2 regions of the Bifidobacterium sp. ESL0775 genome follow, and region 1 is predicted to be linked to the other one. Evidence: riboswitches for the same ligand, from Rfam matches in the RefSeq annotation. Region 1 holds a riboswitch; the other holds the start of a gene.
The links. A riboswitch is a leader RNA that binds a small molecule or an ion and turns the genes downstream of it on or off. The one in region 1 is predicted to bind thiamine pyrophosphate.
Positions count from the first base shown of each region.

Region 1 (8,104 bases):
CAATAAGGAACTTCCCGGCTTTCTTGCGGCCTTTGCTCTTCTCCAGCTCCGCCACGCGCCGCACGCGCTCGGACTTGGGATTGTCAATGATGTGCTGATTAAAAGGCATAATTACACTTTACGCGAAGTCATTACCATGATTCACAGAGCATGTTTATCCATGCCTGATCTGCAAGACAACATGAGATCGCGCAAAACAAGCCGCCGCTAATCCACGACCGTCTGAGATCGTCTCAGTCAAACCAGCGCTGTTCTCACCCACCGAAGAAGGTGAAGGTGCCGGCGATGGCGGCGGCTATCAGGGAGACAGTGGGGACGAGCGCGCAGACGATGACGAAGGCCCAATCGCGGGTGTTTACATGGCTTACGCGGGCGTGGGTGCGCGGGATGTCGCCGCCGAAGCCCCGGGCTTCCATGGCGGTGGCCAACGTGGTGGAACGGCGGATGGAAAGCACCAACAGCGCGAAAGTCTGCGGGAAGAAGGCCTTGACCTTATTCTCATCGCCTAGGCCGCGGGAACGGCGGGAGGCGGTGAGCGCGGCCCAGTCGTCGCGCAAGACCGAGAAAAGGCGCATGCCGGCGAGGCCGCCGTAGACGAAACGGTCGGGCAGGTGGAGGATCTGGCTGAAGGAATCGGCCAAATCCGTGGTTTCCACGCCCAGCACAGCGATAATGGCCGGTATGCCGATGGCCAGGATGCGGATGCCGGTCGCTAGCGCCAACACGGCCGAGCGGTCGGTGACGGTGATCATCGCCCAATGCCACCAGACGCGGCCGCCTTCCTTGCCATAGAGCAGGACGGCGAGCGCCGAGCCAGGAGCGCCGATGAAGACCGGCCAGGTCGATTTGACCACGCGCCACGGCGAGAGACGGATACAGGCCAGCAGGATGAATTCGATCAGCAATGCGACACTTGCCGAGACCCAGTCGAGGCTCAGGATCAGTGGCAACGCGGCGATGAAGCCGCCCAGCAAGCGAAATGACGGATTGAGCGAGGCGAGGAACGGCGAGCGGCTGGACTGTCGTTCCTGTTCGTCGCGCTCGTTGACCGGACTGACGGTGATGGTGGCATCCAGTTTTTCGCCGTCTTTTGAAGGAGTCGTAATGGTTTTGTCATCAATATGCTCGCCGTAAGAACTCGCCTCGGTATCTGCCATTCCCGTATCATTCTCAGGCAAATCATCATCGTGATGCCGAGAATCATCACCATTGCCATCGGTAAGTGGAGCGGTTTCCGACACATGCATCGAACGGACGCCTTCGTCATCGCCTTGCGCCTGCAGTTCGATGACGCGGGCGCCAAGAGCCGTGACCAGATCGCGGTCATGGGTCACCACAATGACGCTGACACCATCACCGCGCAGGGAATGGATCAGCGAGACGATCTGCATCCATGTGCGTCGGTCCTGCCCGAAGGTGGGCTCGTCGAGGATGATGACGCGTGGCGCGGCAGCCAGCGAGGCCGCAACGGTCAAGCGCCGCTTCTCGCCGCCGGAAAGCGTATACGGGTTGACCGAGGCATATTGCGAAAGCCTGAATCGGCGCAACAACGCCATGGCCTTCTCCTTGGCCTCATCCTCCAGCGTTCCAGTGCGCAAAAGCCCAAGCATGACCTCTTCGACCACGCTTCCTCGCGCGAACTGGTGCTCGGGGTTCTGGAAGACGTAGGAGATGCGCGCCGCCAGTTCCGTCGATTTCCACTCCATCGGCGCATTGCCGGTTGCCCCTTTCGCCAGTTCCGGTGAGGCTTCAACGCTACCAGCCACAGGCTCCAATAGTCCAGCCAACGTCAATGACAGCGTGGATTTGCCGACACCGTTGCGGCCCACCAACGCGGTGATCTGCTCGGCGGCGAAGGAGACGTTGATATGTTCGGCTATGGCTTTGCCGTTGCGGCCGATGGACAGTCCTTTGGTGGAAAGCAGCGCCTTGCCGTCGCCAAGCGCAGGATCGCTGGCCGGCTCGTCATCGGTATGGATGCGGTGGATCTCGTCTTCTGGACGGCGGTATTTGTCTGGCATCCAGATGCCGAGCGCGGCGAAATCAAGGTCACGGTTCTCGAACACCTCGTCAGGCGTGCCATCCGCCACCACGATGGTCCGGCGGAACCCACTGTGGTCGATCTCGGCATCGTCACCGACCTGCGTGACGCGGGCCTTGACCTGGTCGTCGGATTCGAGACCAAGGACGATGACCCTATCGATAAGGTCAATCCACGGGCCAGCGCGATGCTCGACCAACAACATGGTCGCTTCGGTATTATGTAATACATCAGCAACCGCACCAATGACTTGTTCGACGCCTTCCGGATCGAGGTTCGCCGTCGGCTCGTCCAGAAGCAACGCCCCCGGCTGCATGGCCAACGCCCCGGCCAACGCGAGCCGTTGCATCTGCCCGCCACTCAAGTGCATGGTGGAACGGTGCAACTGCAAGCCTTCAAGCCCTACAGCGGCAAGGCTTTGCCTGACCCGCTGCCAAATCTCGGAACGTGGCACGCCCATGTTCTCCGGGCCAAAGGCGACATTGTCACCAAGACGCTCGAAAATCGCCTGCGCGTCGGGGTCCTGCAAAACGAGTCCGACCCGGCCATGGGCGCAGGCGGCCGGAACGTCGCCATCGATGAAGACACCGCCTTCGGTCACCCCGCCTTCCGAATCCTCGACGGCGACGACCTGGCCGGTTTCGCCTTGTCCGCCTTCGTTCGTGGCTTCCACCACATCCCCGCCAAGCAGGCCGGAAGCGCCTTCCAGTATCGTCGACTTGCCGATGCCTGAGGCCCCAAGCAAAAGCACACGCTCGCCTGGCTTGATGTCAAGATTGAGGCCGCGCACGGCGAAATGCCGGCGTGAGGCGTGACGATAGCCCCAGTTCTCGAAACGGATCGAAGCGGGCGGCACCTTGGGAGAAGCCGTACTGGCAGCAGGTTCCCCATCCTGCGGAACCGTCGAGGCAATAGCCGCGTTGGCATGCGAAACGGACTGTACCGTCATGCCATCTTCTCGGCTATCGGATGTCTTCGATTGCTCGCCTTGCATACGTTCTCCCATCGATACCTAAAATCCTAATGAATACGCTCACTTGGATGAGGCACGGACCTGACGGCCCGAGGCGAACTTGTCGATCGCGCCGGTCTTGGCGATGGCGATGTAGAGGTACCACATCAGCACGCCTGCCACCAACGCCCCGGAAATCACCGTGGCGACGAGGTTCCAGATGCCGTAGACGCCGGTGATCTTGAATCCCTGCAGATTTGTGAAGAAGGTGTAGGCCCAGCAGCTGATGGCGGAAATCGTCCCGGAAAGCGTGACCGTGACGAGGTTCCAGACCTTGTACATCACCACAAGGAAGACGATCTCAGCGAAGATCCCCTGCACCAACGCGATGAGAAACGTCTGCATGCCGCCCCAGGTGTTGCCCCAGAGCGCTTCGAGCACTCCCGCGACGACTTCGGCGTATATTGCGGCTCCCGGCTTGCGCACGATGACCGCGGCGAGGGGGCCGGCGAAGAGCCAGAAGCCGTTCATCAGGCCTCCGAGCCCGGGAACGAGTGCGTCAAGAGGCGAGGCGACCGGGCCATAGAGCAACGCCGCGGCCCAATAGATCAACGCGCTGGCGACGCCGATGACCGAGGCGACGGCGATATCGACCACGCGCCATTTGAGGTTCGGTTTCGAGATGACGGTCGTTTGATTCGATGATGACATGATTTGTGCCTTTCCACTGTGCGCACCGCCTATCGGCGCGCATATAAGGCACGGGAAAAGAGAGACGTCCGTGCGCCGGCATTGTCCGGACTCACGTTCATTCGGTCGAGGAAATCCTCATCTCAGCCATCTGCCAGCTTGCGCAGGCAGACAGCCCCCGTGTCAATTCGTCATCCTAGAGCAATCCCCTGTCAAACATCTTGAGACGTGAGTCGTGTGGGGTTGGGGCATACAATGCTCGACACGCTCCGGGCCGCTCTGGCCAAGTCTTTACGGTCGAGCATCGCATGCCCCAACCCCACACTAATGCGTAGCGGAAGAATCTGACTGACAGGTACTTGCGGGAGGCGGCTCACCAGCGAATAGCTGCCGCAGAAGTAAGAAATCTATTGACAGCGGTCTCGCAATTGCGCCCACCTATAGCAAAAGACCTAGAGCATGCGGCAGCTATTCGCTTTCAGTGACATCGACCTTGGTCTTTATCATTTTTACGGTTACAGCTAGTAGGGAACCTCATACATTAGTGGCGGAGCGGGATATGCGATGTTCGGGCGTAAGACACGGCCGAGCGGCCAAGGAGCGTCCCGAACATTGTATATCCCGCTCCGCCACGACTAACCGTTGGGACGAGCGAGTATGTTGCTTACTTCGCCAGTTTGTCTAGGATCAGGGCCTCGGTGATCACGTTGTTTTTGAGGCTCGTGAGGTCGACGGACTCGTTGGGGCTGTGGGCGTTGCCCTTGGGGTCTTCGGGGCCGGTGACCAGGACCTGGGCCTTCGGGAAGATGCGCTGCAGTTCGGGGATGAACGGGATCGAGCCGCCTTCGCCCTTGTTGATCGGATTAACGCCGAACGCCTCACGCATCGACTCGAGCGCGTCCTGCGTGGCCTCGGCATTGGGATCCATGCTCCAGCCCATGCCGCCATCGAGCGTCGAGACCGTGACTTCGGCGCCGAACGGCACGTGCGAGGTGAGGAAGTCGGTGACGGCCTTGGCCGCTTCTTCGTGACGCTGGCCAGGGGCGGTGCGGATGGAGAGGCGGAAGCGGGTCTCGTTGGCGATGACATTGAACGAGCCTTCGACCGGATGCGCGTCGAAGCCGATGACAGAGATGCTCGGCTTGGTCCACAGGCGCGAGGCCAATGAGCCGGTGCCGGCGAAACGATAGGAGTCGACCACACCGGAATCGGCCCGCACACTGGCCTCGTCGAGGTCGCGCTGGAGCCCGCCGACCGGGTCTCCACCTTCCAGTCCCGGAATATCCAAAGCACCATCTTTGTCATACATCGAGGCAATCAACATGGACGAGAGCGTGTTGGTGTCGAGGATCGGGCCGCCGAATTGGCCGGAATGCACCGGATGCTCCAAGGCCTTGACGGTGACATCCAGATCGGTGTTGCCACGCAGGCTCGTGGTGAGGCTGGGGATCTCGGCGCTCCAGTTGCCGGAATCGGCCACGATGATCACGTCGGAGTCGAATTCGTCCTGATGCGCCTCGATGAAGGGGATGAAGCTCGGCGAGCCCATCTCCTCCTCGCCTTCGATGAAGACCTTGATATTGACCTTGAGGTCGTCGCCGAGCGCATGCAGCGCGCCGGAATGGATGGCGATGCCGCCGCCGTCATCGGTCGCGCCGCGTCCGTAAAGACGGCCATCGACCTCGGTGGCCACAAACGGGTCGGTGTCCCATGCGGAGGCGTCCGGCACCGGCTGGACGTCATGGTGCGCATACAGCAAGACGGTCGGCGCGTTGGGATCGACGATCTTCGAGCCGACAACCTCAAAGGCGCCCGGAGTGCCGTCGGGGTTCTTGGACTGGACCACTTTGGCATCCACGCCGCGTGCGCGCAGTTCATCGGCCACGAATTGCGCCGAACGACGCATGTGCTCGCCGGTGATGCCTTCGGCCGAGATGGATTTCAGTGCCACCTTTTTGCTCAGCAAATCGACGATCCGCCCGAAATCGCCGTCCACACGCGAACGTACCTCTTCAACAGCCAACGCAGCCATGTCATGCTCCTTTTCTTGAGATTCAGTCATATCCACTTCGATAATCACACAGCCCCACGAAAAACGCCAGAAACCGGTGAAAAACGAGCCATACCAAGACGATTCGCGACCCGAGCGAGTCGAGGCTTTCCCGTAGTCTCAAAACCATGACATGGAATCCTTTCAACAAGGACAAGAGCAAGGAATCGGCGCAACAGTCCGACGAACAACCGGAGCAGGAGGGCAAGGGCCATCCCACCCCGAAGCGCAAGGTCGCCCAGGAGCGCAACCTCCATCCCCTCGTCCCCAGGGACCGCAAGGCGGACAGGAAAGCCGCCAAGGAGCGCATCAAGGAGAAAGAGGACGAGCAGTACGAGGCGATGCGCACCGGCGACGTGGCCCACATGCCGCGTTCCGAGCGCGACCCCGTCCATATCTATGTCCGCAATTACGTGGATGCCCGCTTCAACATCGCCGAGTACTTCATCCCGGTGCTGTTCGCAGTCATGATCTTCACGCTGGTCGTCTACATGATCTGGCCGTGGCTTTACACACCGCTCATGCTGTTGATGTACGTCTACATCATCGCCGCGCTCATCGATATCGTCATCATGTGGCGCAAGCTCAAGAAGAAGCTCATCGAGAAATTCGGCGAAAAGGCCGTGGGCAAGGGTACGCACATGGGTTCCTACGCCTGGGGCCGCGCGCTGCAGCTGCGTCGCTGGCGCATCCCCGTGCCGACCTCGAAAAAGCGCGGCAACTGGCCGAAGTAAGCCGGATTTCTTATTTGTTTTGATAACCCGTGGGCGTGCATGGCATGTCCGCGGGTTTTCTTCATTTCTCTGGTATCCACAGAATCGCCCATACTATTTTGCAACGCTTTATGATGGTCGTTAGACCATTTCGGAGGTAGACATGCAGAGCACTCATTTCGACATCGTCATCATCGGCGGCGGGCCTGGCGGCTACGCCACAGCGCTGCGGGCCGCGCAACTCGGGCTTTCGGTGGCCTTAATCAACCGCGAGGAGCGGCTCGGAGGCACCTGCCTCAACCGCGGCTGCATACCCTCCAAAGCGCTGATCATCGCCACACGCGCAATGCGTACCGTCGGCGACGCCGAACGCATGGGTGTCAACGCAAGCATCAATGGCATCGATTTCCCGAAACTGACAGCTTTCAAGGACCATGCCGTCACCTCGATGACCGACGGACTGGCCTCCTTGCTCGCCATGCGAAAAGTGACGGTGATTCACGGAGAGGCCTCCGTTACCGCAAAACATCACGTTTCAGTAAAACTCTCTGAAACTGATATGAAAAGCGCCCCAGCTGACTTTCAAGGACGAAATCAAGAGCAAGACGACAACGCCAACCCCAATCAAGGACGTGTTGGCGGCACGCAAAGCTCCACCATCGAGCTGAACGCCGACAACATCGTGGTGGCCACCGGCTCACGCCCACGCCCGCTGCCTGGGCATCCTTTCGCCGGAGCGTTGATCGATTCCACGCAGGCGCTGGCGCTTACCCGTTTCCCGAAATCCGCCATCATCATCGGGGCGGGTGCCGTGGCCGTCGAGTTCGCCTCGATGTGGAACGCGGCGGGCGTGGACGTCACCATGCTCATCCGCCACGAACGCGTGCTTTCGCACGCTCACCGCCGCACATCGATGGCTTTGACTCGGGCGCTGGCCAAAGATGGCGTGCATATCGTCGCCCACAGCAGTGTCGCCGATATCGAAAACGGCGAGTCTGGCGCGGCGAGCGTGAGCTATCGCACCGACAAGGATGAGACGATAAGGAACACGAAAGCGGATGTGGTGCTGGCCGCCATCGGTCGTGATCCCAACACCGATGCCGGCTGGTTCGCCGACGCCGGCATCGCGTTGGACGAGAACGGCCTGGTGAAAACCGACGCATACGGCCGCACCAACCAGCCGGCAATCTGGGCGTTGGGCGACATCACCCCGGGCCCGGCACTGGCCTACCGCGCCTTCGAGCAGGGCATCGTCATCGCGGAATCCATCGCCGGGCTCGACCCGAAACCGGTGGAGAACAACACGGTTCCCGAAGTGGTCTTCTCCACCCCGGAATTCGCCAGCGTTGGGCTGACGGTCGAGCAGGCCAAGGCGGACCCGGACATCGACGAGGCAAAAGAAACCGCCTATCCGATGATGAGCAACGCACGGGTGCTGATGAGCGGTGAAGCCGCCTCGATGTCGGTGGTGACCGGCGCCTACGCCGACAAACCGGATACGCCGGTGGTCCTGGGCGTCCACATGCTCGCCCCGGACGCCGGCGATCTGATCGCCGAAGCGGAAGAACTGGTCGGCAACCGCGTCCCCCTGGCCGACGCGGCGCGCCTGATCCACCCGCACCCCACTTTCAGCGAGGCGTTCGGCGAGGCGCTGCTCA
Region 1 covers NZ_CP113917.1:1,111,777-1,119,880, reverse strand. Annotated here, with positions in the region: gene OZX73_RS03945 (RNA methyltransferase) at 1-109, opposite strand, end outside; gene OZX73_RS03940 (ATP-binding cassette domain-containing protein) at 255-2,990, opposite strand; gene OZX73_RS03935 (ECF transporter S component) at 3,075-3,704, opposite strand; TPP riboswitch at 3,754-3,875, opposite strand; gene OZX73_RS03930 (dipeptidase) at 4,348-5,715, opposite strand; gene OZX73_RS03925 (DUF3043 domain-containing protein) at 5,862-6,467, shown strand; gene OZX73_RS03920 (FAD-dependent oxidoreductase) at 6,610-8,104, shown strand, end outside.

Region 2 (8,104 bases), 370 kb from region 1:
AGCTCGCGGAAGAGGTCAGTTTTCCATGGCAACGCGGAACCACCGCCGCGACGAGTGACCTTGGGCACCGGGCAGCCAAAGTTGAGGTCGACGTGATCGGCCAGATTGCCATGGACCACCATCTGGGCGGCCTGGGCGGTGATGTTCGGGTCGACACCGTAAAGCTGCAGCGAGCGAATTTTCTCCGTCGGCGCGAAGCGGCAAAGCCTGAACGCCTTGGGATTGCGGGCGACCAGCGCACGCGCGGTGATCATCTCAGCGACATATAACCCATCGGGACCGTATGCACGGCACAGCGTTCGGAACGGCCAGTTGGCCACGCCCGCCATCGGAGAAAGCACAACCGGGGTCTCGATATGCAGCGGCCCCAAATCGACTGGCGCGATCTTCGGCAACGGCTTGCCATCATCAGCGGCTTCGTATTCGCCGTCCTGCGCACTGGTCTCACTGGAATCAAGCCCAGGCAATCCCTTGAGCACCTCGTCCCAACCGTCATCAAACCGCTGCCGAGCCTCCGAATAATCCACCCGGCTCAGCCATTCCTTAAAGTCCTTCACGTATCACCTATTTTATTTATCTACTATTCGTCAAAACAATACTTCAACTGACGTGCTTGGGGCTGGGGCATACAATGTCCGACACGCTCCGGGCCGCTCAGGCCAAGTCTTTACGGTCTGACATCGCATGCCCCAGCCCCAAGCACTCAACACATTCTGACTCTCTGCTGCTTGATTGCCAACATCTGTACATGACCATTTTGAGTCCAAAAACAAACAGTTGAATTCCGTTGAGTGTTGGGTGTCGGGATATGCGATGTTCGGGCGTAAGACACGGCCGAGCGGCCAAGGAGCGTCCCGAACATTGTATATCCCGACACCTAACAACGTCAGTTGAAACTTATACAGTTTTATCGACTAGTTTCCCAAAGCGACTTAGTAGAGTCCACCAGCCTCTGCTACCTTGACCGGAGCAGATTCGTCCACGCCGGACTCCTTGGCGAAGTCTACGCCGCCATCGGCTGCGGTGGTGCCGACGATGGAGGCCGGGCCTTCGGGATAGCGCACACGCTTCTCGCCGATGCGGTCGGCGATGTACTTGGCCACGTTGTCGAGGTCGACGCGCTCCTGCTTCATCGAGTCGCGTTCGCGGATGGTGACTGCGTGGTCGTCGGTGGTGTCGAAATCGACGGTGATGCAAAGCGGGGTGCCGATCTCGTCCTGACGACGGTAACGGCGGCCGATGGCTCCGGTCTCGTCGTAGTCGATCATCCAGTCGTGCTGACGCAGTTCGGCGGCCAGGTCGTGGGCGATGCCCTGCAGCGGCGCCTTCTTGCTCAGCGGGAAGACGGCGGCCTTGACCGGCGAAAGCCTCGGGTCGAGACGCAACACGGTACGGCGGTCGACGCCGCCCTTGGTATTCGGCGCCTCATCGACTGCGTAAGCGTCCACGAGGAAGGCCATGAGTGAACGGGTCAAGCCTGCGGCCGGTTCGATGACGTAAGGAATGTACTTCTTGCCGCTAGCCTGGTCGAAGAAGGTGAGGTCCTCGCCGGAATACTCCTGATGCGCGGAAAGGTCGAAATCGGTGCGGTTGGCCACGCCTTCGAGCTCGCCCCAGTCGGAGCCCTTGAAGCCGAACTTGTATTCGATGTCGACGGTGCGCTTGGAATAGTGCGCAAGCTTCTCCTTGGGATGCTCATAATGGCGCAGGTTCTCCGGGTTGATGCCGAGGTCGGTGTACCAGCGGGTGCGGGTGTCAATCCAGTACTGGTGCCATTCCTCGTCAGTGCCGGGCTCGACGAAGAACTCCATCTCCATCTGCTCGAACTCGCGGGTGCGGAAGATGAAGTTGCCCGGGGTAATCTCGTTGCGGAAGGACTTGCCCATGTTGGCGATGCCGAACGGCGGCTTGGAGCGCGAGGAGGTCATAACGTTCTTGAAGTCCACGAAGATGCCCTGCGCGGTCTCCGGGCGCAGGTAGTGCAGCGAGTTCTCGTCATCCACCGGCCCGAGGTGGGTGCGAAGCATCATGTTGAAGTCACGCGGTTCCGTCCACTGGCCGCGGGTGCCGCAGTCGGGGCAGACAATCGATTTGAGGCCGTCTTCCGGCATCTTGTCGCCATGCTTCTCGGCGTAGGATTCCTCGAGCTTGTCGGCGCGCTGGCGCTTGTGGCAGTTGAGGCATTCGATCAGCGGGTCGTTGAAGACCTTGACATGGCCGGAGGCCTCCCAGACGGCGGAAGGAAGAATAATAGAGGTGTCGACGCCGACGACGTCACCGCGGGTGACCACCATCGAACGCCACCATTCGCGCTTGATATTGTCCTTGAGCGCGACACCGAGCGGGCCGTAATCCCACGCGGAGCGCGTGCCACCGTAGATCTCCCCCGCGGGGAACACGAAACCACGACGCTTGGCCAGCGATACGACTTCATCTAGTTTGGATTGAGCCACGACACACCTTCCGCTTATCGGCTTTAATCAGCCGTTCTAAGAACCAATACTCGTGTGCCTACTTTATCGACATAGCGTGACAGTAGACAGCTTTTAGAAACTCAGAGACAGAAACAAATTTCCGAATCTTGTACCCTAATACCCCATATATCAACTAATACATACATCCGTATTCAGTAGAGGAAAGGCGGCCATATCAGACAACCTATTTAGATTGAGATATGACCGCCGATTCGACACTTTCGCTTTATACGTAGTTTTCAATTATCGAAACATTACTGTTGGAAAATTACGTCTAAAAACGAAATCAGCTCTATGCCTTATTCCACTTATACGCTGGTATCTTTCCGGTTGAGTCTCAGCTTACCCAGTCTCCCGATTACATGCAGATTCCACACGCTTAGGACAACGGCTAAAACCGTGGGGATAATCAGGTTAAGATACCACGTCATGATAGGCAACAGTGGACAAGTCAGCACACACGCGATTGGGAAAAGCGAGAAACCAATTCTACTTAACCGAGCAGGCATTTTACCATCAAATCTCGTAGTTAATTCATCAAATGGACATGCCCAAACCAGAATCGTACCGGCCATTGCAAATCCCATGAATATCAGCCATGCAATACATCCAACGTTAATCATAAAATGCTGCATCTTATCTCCAGATAATGTAGGACAATATTCTCCAACATCCTCCTATACCCAATGCATTAAGGATAAGAGCACCGCTGTTCCGCAAGGCCGCCTTCGCCGCGGCTTTCAGTGAACCATTGATATTTACCGGATTCCCCCCACTCGTCACAAATGACAAAATGGCACTGACCAAATTCCACCCATATCGATTAAATAGTTGAGCCAAGGCCGATTGTGGTCGCGCATGCCGTGCAACATATAAAACACGGGAGACTTTAGACGCGGCTACCGCAAACGAGCCAATACCCATTGCGCAGCTGGCTGCATTAGCCACCCACCACCACCAACTCGGATCTGCAGTGACAGGGAATGCCGTATCTGTACTGCTTTCCACAACTTGGGTAAGGGTATTCCCAGAAATCTTATAGTGCGTGGGAATTGACATGCCATTGGCATCCACCGCCCAAGGTGTAGAAATGGTAGATACAATTTGCTCTGTTGTCACCGCCTTGGTTTTTTCCTCTGGAATTGCAGCCAGCTCAGCAAACTGCTCATCAGTAAGTTGGACAGTGTCAGTGGAATCGCCAATCACACTTTTGACAGCGTTTTCATAACGCTCAATCTCTGATTGTGGTGCAACTTGAGCGGTGACCGGAGCTTTCACATACACGGAGCCATCTGTTTGCTGCTCGAATTTCGCCCCTTTTGGAAGGCTATAAGAAAAGGGAATTTCCTTAGGAGCATCTTCGTTGGCAAGTATGGCTACAGTTTGAATCCCCTTGTCCGTGGCTGAAGTGACTGTACTGGTTGCGTTTCCCTGATCGCTGCTGACCACGGAACCATCCACCAAATTGGCACCGTCCCCATCACCAATTGGTTTAATTGAAACAGCTACACCTGAGGAATTAGTAGAAGTCAATGTTCCAGAACCATCCACATTAATCTTTCCAGCCTGAATCTCGGCTTCGGCCTGCTTCGAACCCTTTCCGACTTGATCAGTCTCTTTCAGATCGACAATATTTGCGGCAGAAGCCGCTTGAGCCAAATCCAGTGCCGATGTTGCATCGTTCGGATTGTAATTACCCGCCGCATCTGCGATTGCCGCGACATCGTTCGACCGACCTATTCTTTCAGACGAAGACACGACAGGAGGAGCAAGCGTGTCCTCTGCAACCTTACCCAACGTCAAAACATCAGTATCGCCCGCCGTGTCTGCCATCGCTTTTTCAGGACTAGCAATAGCCAATACCATGCACATAGCCAACGCAACGACGAAACCAATAGCCGCAATAATTCCGCTTCTCGGCGCTCTGAAACCTCTCATCATCATCTCCTTCTATTCTGATTTAAATTCTTCTGAATGAAGAATTTAAATGAAAATACCATAACCCGAAAAAACTGTCAAAACCTAAAGAACCGATGTAGAACAACCGCGCAAAGTACCGTGATTAACGCGTCTTGAATAAAGTATTTCTACGATTTCGAACTTTCAATTGGCTCGTCGAATACGTCAGTATGTCCGTGCGGCCACCTACCGTACAACTGCAAGCAGGGGAACCCGGCAGCGGGTTGAGAGTGGCGAAATCGCCAGACCCTTTGAACCTGATGGTCAACACCAGCGTAGGGAGCGATTTATGGACAATACGTCATGATTCATTACCATGAAGTGGTTATTCGACCCTCAATCCATTCTCATAGCCGGTCATAACCACATAATAGCCATTCAACAATCATAAGCAATACAACAAACAAGGAACATACTATGAGCAACCCAACCAACCGCAACGCCGTAAAACAGACCGTCCCAACCGACCCGGAAACCGGCAAACCCTACATCAACACCGTCGCCGCAGTGGCCATCGCCCCGTCAGGCACCGGTTCCGAGGCCAGTGAGTACGTGGCGCAGGCGGTAAACGTCATCCGCGAATCCGGCCTGCCCAACGAGACCAACGCCATGTTCACCAACATCGAGGGCGACCTCGACGACGTGCTCAAAACCGTGCGCGACGCGACGATGGTCCTCGCCGAACAGGGCTATCGCACCGGCGTCACCCTCAAACTTGACATCCGCCCTGGTTTCTCCGGCCAAATCAAAGAAAAGCAGAAGCTCGTTGACGAAATCCTGAGTCAAACGAAATAAACCACTGTTTGCCGCGGAATAGGTGGATAACGCAAAAAGCCGTCATGAAGTTTTATTTCGTCCTCAAAGGGGTATAAATTTAAAACCATGCTGACAATGAAAAACGTCGCGGAGAAGGCCGGAGTTTCAATCTCCACTGTCTCCTTGGTACTCAACAACAGAGATGCCGGACGTGTGAAGCCCAAAATCGCCACGAAGGTGCGGCAGATCGCGGATGAGCTGGGTTACAAGCCCAATCCGATGGCCCGAAGCCTGCGCACCAGCAAGACCGGCATCCTTGGGTTCATCGCCGAAGACATCTACAACATTCCCTACACTGCGCAGACCCTCCAGGGCGCGCAGGACGCCGCAAGCCATTACGGCTACATCATCCTCTTCGTCGACACGGACGGTTCGGCGAGCCAGGCCGAGCAGATCAACGTGCTCCAGCGCTACGGCATGGACGGGTTTCTCTATTCCAAGCCTTCCAGCCAGGTCACCGAAGTGCCGGAGGACCTCGTCCATTCCCCGCTCGTGCTCATCTCCACCAACACCGTCGACAACCGCTTCCCCATCGTCGAGCCGGACGAGTTCGCCATCGGCTACGACGCCACCAAGAGGCTGATCGACGCCGGCGCCAAGAAGATCGCCTACATCGGCAACGACGAGCCGACCATCGCCCAGGCCACCCGCATCGAGGGCTACCGCAAGGCCATCAAGGAGGCCAAGATCGGCTTCGACAAGGACCTCGTGGTCAACGTCTCGCAGGATGGCGAGGCCCTGCGCCGCGTCTCGGAGCTTTTCGACACGGAGAAGCCCGACGCCTTCTTCTGCTATGATGACGCACGCGCCTGGTACATCTACGAATGCGCCGCACGCCGCGGCCTGACGGTGGGCAAGGACATCTCCGTGATCGGTGTGGGCAACAACAGCAACGTCGCCGACACCTTCTCCCCCAAGCTCACCACCATCGCCATGCCGTATTACGAAATAGGCTATTGGGCGGTGTGCAAGCTGGTCTCGCTGATTGAGAAGCGCTCGCTGGGCAACGACCCGTTTCCCAAGAACCTCATCGACCTGCCGCCGATCAACTCCGCGATCCCCGCCTGCATCCACTGCCAGCTGATCGAGAACGAGTCGGTGGTCGGCGCGAACAAGGGCTGATTTCGTTATGACTCCGGTTCGATGTTGAATCGGCGATTTTTCTTCCGGCATGTGGCTTCTCCGCGATGTGCCGGTTTTATTTTTCGGATTTTGTCTGGTTTCCTCATTGCTATTGTTAAGTCGCCGGCGCGGGCCTCACACCCGCGACCGGCAACCAACACCCAACCAACCTGGCTTGAAACCACCCAGCACGGCGGCCCCGAGCACAACCAAGACTTCCTGCCCGGAATCCAACACCCCGGTCAGGAAACCAACAGGGTGCCGGCACGACAATAAACCCAAACCAACCTCCGTGCCGGCACCCTTCCACTCTAATAAATTCGACACGAAATACAAATCCCACGCACGATATGGTTACCTGGCTGACGGGATTTACGCGGTTATCATCATTTTGTCTTGTTTTTGACGCCGCCGAAACGACGGTCGCGGTGGACATAGTGGTCGATGGAGCGCCAAAGCGCCTCGCGGCCGTAATCCGGGAACAGCTCGGGGGCGAAGTCGAGCTCGGCGTAGGCGGCCTCCCATGGCAGGAAGTTCGAGGTGCGCTGCTCGCCGGACGTGCGGATCACCAGGTCGCAATCGGGGATATCGGGGTTGTAGAGGTGGTCGGCGATCATCGACTCGGTAACGCGGTCACCGCTGATCTTGCCGTCGCGCACCTCACGCGCGATGGCCGCCGCGGCGTCGGCGATCTCGGAACGGCCGCCGTAGTTGATGCAGAAGACCACGTCGATGGTCGAATTGTGCTTGGTGCGCTCCATGGCGACCTCGAGCTCATCAATCACCGATTTCCATAGCCTCGGGCGGCGGCCGGACCAGCGCACGCGCACGCCCCACTCGTCCATCTGGGCGACGCGGCGATGGATGATGTCGCGCGAGAAGCCCATGAGGAAGCGGACCTCCTGCGGGCTGCGCTTCCAGTTTTCGGTGGAGAAGGTATAGAGGCTCAGGTAGCGCACGCCCGCCTCGATGGCGCCGGCGATGGTGTCGAAGACGACCGGTTCGGCCGCCTGGTGGCCATGCGTGCGGGTCATGCCGCGCTGCTGGGCCCAGCGCCCGTTGCCGTCCATGATGACGCCGACGTGGCGCGGGACCTTGTTTTTCGGGAAGTCGGGAATGATCGAAGGGTCGGAGAAAGGCGCCGCCGGAACGTCAAGCGACGTATAGTCCACGTGTTCAAAAGCCATACTACGAATCTAGCAATTTCAGCGAGCGAATGGGGCGTTCGAGGTAATATTCTCCCCATTCTTCAACAAATCGACGAATTTCGGCCTTGAGCGGGGCGCGGTCGAGCACGTTCCAGTCGCCTTCGACCAGCGCCTCCATCTGCTCGCGGCCGTCGAGGTCGATGCGTTGGGAATCGGGCGTGTGATCCGTGGAGCAGAGGATGCCGCCGGAAGCCACGGAGAAATAATCGAGGTCATCGCGTTTGCCGCACACCGCGCAGGACGCGAGGCGCGGGGTCCAGCCGGCCTGCGCGAGCGCCCGCATCACGTAGGAATCGCTGATCGCCTCGGCCGGGTGACGCGCACGGGCGAGAGAGGCAAGCGCGGAGATCAGCAGCATGTATTGATTTTGCGCGGGCTCATGTTCCGTGGAGACAAGCTTGTCCGTAGTCTCGGCGATGACGTTGGCGGCGGTGTAGGCGTCGTAATCCACGCAGATGCGGGCGGCGTACGAGGAGATCGAGGCGGCCTGCGAGACGACGTCGAGCGAACGGCCCTCGGCGATCA
Region 2 covers NZ_CP113917.1:741,033-749,136, reverse strand. Annotated here, with positions in the region: gene dusB (tRNA dihydrouridine synthase DusB) at 1-557, opposite strand, end outside; gene OZX73_RS02530 (glycine--tRNA ligase) at 933-2,453, opposite strand; gene OZX73_RS02525 (hypothetical protein) at 3,111-4,418, opposite strand; TPP riboswitch at 4,629-4,732, shown strand; gene OZX73_RS02520 (thiamine-binding protein) at 4,851-5,228, shown strand; gene OZX73_RS02515 (LacI family DNA-binding transcriptional regulator) at 5,316-6,371, shown strand; gene OZX73_RS02510 (isoprenyl transferase) at 6,758-7,558, opposite strand; gene recO (DNA repair protein RecO) at 7,560-8,104, opposite strand, start outside.
Region 2: it holds a riboswitch for thiamine pyrophosphate, as region 1 does, so the genes downstream of both, OZX73_RS02520 (thiamine-binding protein) here and OZX73_RS03935 (ECF transporter S component) in region 1, are expected to answer to the same signal.